DNA from 2 places in the Rhodoferax sp. MLSD5-FHT05B10 genome. Region 2 is predicted to be linked to the other one. Evidence: riboswitches for the same ligand, from Rfam matches in the RefSeq annotation. Region 2 holds a riboswitch; the other holds the start of a gene.

Region 1 (3,401 bases), on a different contig from region 2:
TCGGCCTGGCCCTGCTCGTCGAACGCCATGACCACGGCAGCGGCGCCGTAACGGCGCACCAGCTTGGCCTGCTGCTTGAAGGCGTCCACGCCTTCCTTCATGCTGATGGAGTTGACGATGCCCTTGCCCTGCACGCAGCGCAGGCCGGCCTCAATGACGCTCCATTTGCTGGAGTCGATCATCACCGGCACGCGGGAGATATCGGGTTCGCTGGCAATCAGGTTGAGGAAGCGCACCATGGCCGCGTGGCTGTCGAGCATGGCCTCGTCCATGTTGATGTCGATGATCTGGGCGCCGTTCTCCACCTGCTGGCGCGCCACGGCCAGCGCCTGCTCGTACTCGCCGTTGAGAATCATGCGGGCAAAGGCTTTGGAGCCCGTGACGTTGGTGCGTTCACCGACATTGACAAACAGCGATTGGGCGTCAATGACAACCGGCTCCAGACCGGACAGCAGCATGGGGGAAATGGGCGTTGTGGACATGTGGGTCACCGGTAGAGCCGCCATCAGGCCGCTTCTGTGTAAAAGAAATTGCGCTGCAACGCGCGCGCGGCCAGCGGCGCCACGGCCCGGCCGATGGCACCGATGTGGTCCGGCGTGGTGCCGCAGCAGCCGCCCAGGATGTTGACCAAGCCTTCGGCGGCAAACTCGTGCACCAGGCGCGCGGTCACGTCCGGCGTCTCGTCGAAGCCGGTGTCGCTCATGGGGTTGGGCAGGCCGGCATTGGGGTAGCAGCTGATGAAGGTGTCGGGCGCCACACGGTTGAGCTCCTGGATGTAGGGGCGCATCAGCGCCGCGCCCAGGGCGCAGTTCAGGCCGATGGCCAGCGGCTGGGCGTGGCGCACGCTGTGCCAGAAGGCGGTGACGGTCTGGCCGGAGAGGATGCGCCCGGAGGCATCGGTCACGGTGCCGCTGATGATGAGGGGCAGGCGCTCGCCGCTGGCCTCGAAGTATTCGTCAATGGCGAACAGCGCCGCCTTGGCGTTGAGCGTGTCGAAGATGGTCTCCACCAGCAGCACGTCGGAGCCCCCTTCGACTAGCGCCTGCACCTGCTCGTAATAGGCCTTGCGCAGTTCCTCGAAAGTGACGTTGCGCGCGCCAGGGTCGTTCACGTCGGGGCTGATGCTGGCCGTCTTGGGCGTGGGGCCCACGGCACCGGCCACGAAGCGCGGCTTGTCCGGCGTGCTGTATTTGTCGCAGGCGGCGCGGGCCAGGCGCGCCGAGGCCAGGTTCATCTCCACCGCCAGGTCTTCCATGCCGTAGTCGGCCTGGGCTATGGTTGTTGCGCCAAAGGTGTTGGTCTCGATCAGGTCGGCGCCGGCAGCCAGGTAGCGTTCGTGGATGTCGGTGATCACGTCCGGGCGGGTCAGGCTCAGCAGTTCGTTGTTGCCCTTGACGTCGCGGGGATAGTCCTTGAAGCGCTCACCCCGGTACTGCTCCTCGTTCAGCTTGAAACGCTGGATCATGGTGCCCATGGCGCCGTCCAGGATGGCGATGCGGTTGGCCAGAATGCCGGGCAGCGCCTGGGCGCGGGTGTAAGTTACGGGTTTCATGCGAAGCGGCTCACCTTGTAGTGCAAACAAGTGAGCGCCGTTGACAAACCCAAGCCTGGCAGCCTGTGGTGATCCGGTAGACCGGTACCTGGCCGCTGCAGCGCCCCTTGGGAAGGCCGCATTTTAGTGCACGCAAGAAATCCGCCGCCAGGGTACCAACGGATCACTTGCCCGACAATAGGGTCTTGGCGCCCGGGGCGCCCCCTGAATTCAGCACGATTTTCGGCTTTTACCCGCAAAAACAGTGCGTAACCAGCTCCTGTTTTGATAGCAACCGATTCTTCCCCTACCCGCCAGACCTGCCACGCCATCCTGCAAGAGGTCTTTGGCTACGCCCAGTTCCGCGGCCCGCAGCAGGCCATCGTGGAGCATGTGGCCAACGGCGGCGACGCCCTGGTGCTCATGCCCACCGGCGGCGGCAAGTCGCTGTGCTACCAGATTCCGGCCATTGCCCGCGCCCGTGCGGGGCAGGGTCTGACCATCGTCATCTCGCCCCTGATTGCACTGATGCACGACCAGGTAGGTGCCCTGCACGAGGCCGGCGTGAGCGCCGCCTTTCTCAACTCCACCCTGAGCAGCGACGAGGCCTACCAGGTGGAGCAGCGCATGCTGCGCGGCGACATCACGCTGCTGTACGCCGCCCCCGAGCGCGTCACCACGCCACGGTTCCTGGCGCAGCTCGATTCCCTGCATGAGCGCGGCCAGCTGAGCCTGTTTGCCATTGACGAGGCGCACTGCGTCAGCCAGTGGGGCCACGACTTCCGACCCGAATACCGGGCGCTGACCGTGCTGCACGAACGCTATGCCGGCGTGCCGCGCATGGCGCTCACCGCCACGGCCGACGACCTGACCCGCGCCGACATCCTGGAGCGCCTGCAGCTGCAGGACGCGCGGGCCTTCGTCAGCAGCTTTGACCGCCCCAACATCCGCTACACCATCGTCGAAAAGACCGACGGCACGCAGCAACTACTGCGCTTCATCGCCCGCGAACACGAGGGCGACGCCGGCATCGTGTACTGCCAGTCGCGCAAGAAGGTGGAGTCGATCGCCGAGACGCTGGTGGAAGCGGGCATCAACGCCCTGCCCTACCACGCCGGGCTGGACAGCAAGCTGCGCCAGCAGCACCAGGACCGCTTCCTGCGGGAGGAAGGCGTGGTGATGGTGGCCACCATTGCCTTTGGCATGGGCATCGACAAGCCCGACGTGCGCTTCGTGGCCCACCTGGACATGCCCAAGAACATCGAAGGCTACTACCAGGAGACCGGACGGGCCGGGCGCGACGGCCTTCCCGCCGACGCCTGGATGGCCTACGGCCTGCAGGACGTGGTCAACCAACGCCGCATGATCGACGAAAGCCCGGCGGCCGATGCCTTCAAGCAGGCCCTGCGCGGCAAGCTCGACGCGCTGCTAGCCCTGGCCGAGGCTACCGACTGCCGCCGGGTGCGCCTGCTCAGTTACTTCGGCGAGGCCAGCCAACCCTGCGGGAATTGCGACAACTGCCTGCACCCGCCGGCGGTGTGGGACGGCACAGACGCCGCGCGCAAGCTGCTCAGCACCATCTACCGCATCCAACAGTCCAGCGGCATGGCGTTTGGCGCCGGCCACGTAATGGACATTGTGCGCGGCAAGACCACCGAAAAAGTCACCCAGTACGGCCATGAGGCCTTGAGCACCTTTGGCATCGGTGCCGGTTTTAGCGAATTGCAGCTGCGCGGCGTGCTGCGCCAGCTCATTGCTATGGGCGCCGTGGCGGTGGACGCCCAGGCGTTCAATACGCTGCAGCTCACGGAGCAGTCACGGGCGGTGCTGAAGGGGGAGGTGTCGGTGCAGTTGCGCGAATCGGTCTCGG
Region 2 (3,401 bases):
ACCACGTCAAACGCGGGCTCAAACGGTTCTGCCTCCTTGTTTTCGGGGTCAAACAGGCCGCCAGCCCCCGTGTAATTTGCGCAGGCCGCTATCAAATCATTAGCATCCAGCGCGCGGGCATTGACGCCTTCCACGCACAGCACCCGCCCGTCCTCGCGGATGCTGGGGTGCAGCTGGGCACTGCCCACATCCACCCCCACCACCAGGCGCGCACCGTGCTGCAACAGGCAGTCGGTAAAACCGCCTGTCGATTGCCCCACGTCCAGGCAGGCCAGCCCGTCCACCGACAGGCCCACCTGCTTCAGGGCCGCCTCCAGCTTCAGCCCACCGCGTGAGACGTAGCGGGCTTCGGAGTCGTCCAGCAGCTGCAGAGGGGCGTCGTCCGGAACCTCGTCGCCATTCTTGGCTACGGTCTTCCATTCGTCGCCCTTCTTCCACTGCACGCCGTCGGCAATCAGGCGCTGGGCCTGCGAGCGGGTGCTCGCCAGGCCCCGCTGCACCAGCAGTTGGTCAATGCGCATGCTGTTGCGGGCTCAGTAGCGGTAGGTTTCTTTTTTGTACGGACCGTTCTTGCTGACGCCGATGTAGGCGGCCTGCTCGTCGGTCAGTTCGGACAGCATGGCGCCGACCTTCTTCAGGTGCAGGCGCGCCACCTTCTCGTCCAGGTGCTTGGGCAGCACGTACACCTTGCCGTTCTTGTATTCCTTGGGCTTGGTGAACAGCTCGATCTGCGCAATGGTCTGGTTGGCAAAGCTCGACGACATGACGAAGCTGGGGTGGCCGGTGCCGCAGCCCAGATTCACCAGACGGCCCTTGGCCAGCAGGATGATGCGCTTCTCGGGCTTGCCGTTCTTGCCCTTGGTGGCGGGGAAGATGACATGGTCCACCTGGGGCTTGATCTCTTCCCACTGCAGCTTCTCCAGCGAAGCGACATCGATTTCGTTGTCGAAGTGGCCGATGTTGCTGACGATGGCCTGGTCCTTCATGGCTGCCATGTGCTTGTAGGTGATGACGTTCTTGTTGCCGGTGCAGGTCACAAAAATGTCGGCCTTGTCGGCGGCGTATTCCATGGTCACGACCTTGTAGCCTTCCATGGCGGCCTGCAGGGCGTTGATGGGGTCGATCTCGGTCACCCACACCTGGGCGGACAGGGCGCGCAGCGCCTGGGCCGAGCCCTTGCCCACGTCGCCGTAGCCGGCCACCACGGCCACCTTGCCTGCGATCATGACATCGGTGGCGCGCTTGATGGCATCCACCAGCGATTCACGGCAGCCGTACAGGTTGTCGAACTTGCTCTTGGTCACCGAGTCGTTGACGTTGATGGCGCGGAACGCCAGCGTGCCCTTGGCAGCCATTTCTTCCAGACGCATCACGCCGGTGGTGGTTTCCTCGGTCACGCCGATGATGTTCTTCAGGCGGCGGCTGTACCAAGTGGGGTCCAGCTTGAGCTTGGCCTTGATGGCCTTGAACAGGCAGATCTCCTCTTCGCTGCCGGGCTTGGCCAGCACCTTGATGTCCTTCTCGGCGCGGGCGCCCAGGTGCATCAGCAGCGTGGCATCGCCGCCGTCGTCCAGGATCATGTTGGGGCCTTCGGCCGCCGTGCCCTTCTTGCCGCCGAATTCAAAGATGCGGTGGGTGTAGTCCCAGTAGTCTTCCAGCGTCTCGCCCTTGTAGGCAAACACCGGCGTGCCCTTGGCCACCAGAGCGGCAGCAGCGTGGTCCTGCGTGGAGAAAATGTTGCACGACGCCCAGCGCACTTCGGCGCCCAGGGCCTGCAGGGTTTCGACCAGCACGCCGGTCTGGATGGTCATGTGCAGCGAGCCGGTGATGCGCGCGCCCTTCAGAGGCTGGCTCTTGGCGAACTCTTCGCGGATGGCCATCAGGCCGGGCATTTCGGTCTCGGCAATGGTGAGTTCCTTGCGGCCCCAGGGCGCCAGGCTCAGGTCGGCAATTTTGTAGTCTTCGGTCTTGGCAGGTTTGATCACGCTCATGGCTGGCTCCAGAAAAATGGGTAAGCCACCGTGCTGCGGGAGTAACCAGGGAAAGGGCTCACCACACAGAACAGTGGGTGAGCGTCGTTGAGTGGCAGGGACGAACCTGCCGTTGGCGTTTCCGAGCCTCGTCCACTGCGCGTGAACTGCAACGCTCCTCGGAATGCACGGATTATACGGAGCAACGCCCCCGCCCCCCACTGCCTGTGCCCGGGTGTCGCCTCGGTGGCTGACCGGGACAGGCCCGGCCGCCACACTGGCGGCTTCCCCAACAGGAGCATTCTTCATGGACATTCGAAACAAAGTCGCCATCGTCACCGGGGGCGCCAGTGGCATTGGCCGCAGCATTGCCCGGCGCTTCGCCGCCGAGGGCGCCCGCGCCGTGGTCGTGGCCGACATCAATCTGGCGCGCGCCCAGGAAGTGGCCGACGAATTTGGCGGCCTGGCCGTGCGTTGCGACGTGAGCCAGGAGGCCGACATCCAGGCCTTGGTGGCCACAACCCGCCAGCACTTTGGCCAGGTGGACGCCTATATCTCCAACGCCGGCATTCTGGGCCGCATGGGCGGCCTGGACCTGGACGACGCCCTGTGGAATGCGATGTGGAACATCCACGGCATGGCCCACGTCTGGGCGGCGCGCGCCGTGGTGCCCGAGATGGTGGCGCGCGGCGACGGTTTCTTCCTGGTGACCGCATCGGCCGCCGGATTGCTGACCATTGTCGAATCCGCCCCCTACGCCGTGACCAAGCACGCCGCCGTGGCCTTTGCCGAATGGCTGCGCATTGCCTACGGCCGCCAGGGCGTGCAGGTGGCCTGCCTGTGCCCGCAATCGGTGCAGACCGACATGGTGGGCGACAGCGATGGCGGCTCGGCCGCGGTCAACGGCATTCTGGCCCCCGAGGTAGTGGCGCAGGAGGTGGTGACGGTCATGGACAACGGGAAATTCCTGGTGCTGCCCCACCCCGAGGTGGCGCAGTATTTCCGCAACAAGGGGCAGGACTACGAGCGCTGGATCGGTGGCATGCAGAAGATGTACGCCCGCCACGCCGAAGGCGGATAGCGCGAGGGGGGGGGGATATCCCAGATTTGATCTGGGTCAACACGCGGTGAGAATCCGGAATTTGCGGGTGTACCCACATTAGGATCACCCCACTTCGGCCATCCAGCGACCTGCTAGTGGGTATTGCCCGGCCGTCAAACGACGACGCAACGCAGTCTTTCGCCATGGCCCAAGTCACCCTGCAGTCCCGAGACGACCCCATCAACCACGCCCTGGACGCCATGGACCAGGGCTTCCTGTGGCTGGACCCCGACCTGCGGGTGCGCCAGCACAACCGCGCCTACCGCCGCCTGCTGGACCTGGAACAGGCCGACCAGTTCATTGGCCAGCCCTACAGCGCGCTGCTGCAG

The links. A riboswitch is a leader RNA that binds a small molecule or an ion and turns the genes downstream of it on or off. The one in region 2 is predicted to bind S-adenosylhomocysteine.
Region 1: another riboswitch for S-adenosylhomocysteine. It lies ahead of AC1Q5W_RS10790 (homocysteine S-methyltransferase family protein); the one in region 2 lies ahead of ahcY (adenosylhomocysteinase).

What each region holds. Positions count from the first base shown of each region.
Region 1 is NZ_JBXAFT010000006.1:25,063-28,463, forward strand. Features, by position in the region: gene metH (methionine synthase) at 1-482, opposite strand, end outside; gene AC1Q5W_RS10790 (homocysteine S-methyltransferase family protein) at 506-1,552, opposite strand; S-adenosyl-L-homocysteine riboswitch at 1,578-1,667, opposite strand; gene recQ (DNA helicase RecQ) at 1,817-3,401, shown strand, end outside.
Region 2 is NZ_JBXAFT010000007.1:206,138-209,538, reverse strand. Features, by position in the region: gene AC1Q5W_RS13220 (TlyA family RNA methyltransferase) at 1-521, opposite strand, end outside; gene ahcY (adenosylhomocysteinase) at 534-1,991, opposite strand; S-adenosyl-L-homocysteine riboswitch at 2,064-2,157, opposite strand; gene AC1Q5W_RS13210 (SDR family oxidoreductase) at 2,278-3,051, shown strand; gene AC1Q5W_RS13205 (bacteriohemerythrin) at 3,216-3,401, shown strand, end outside.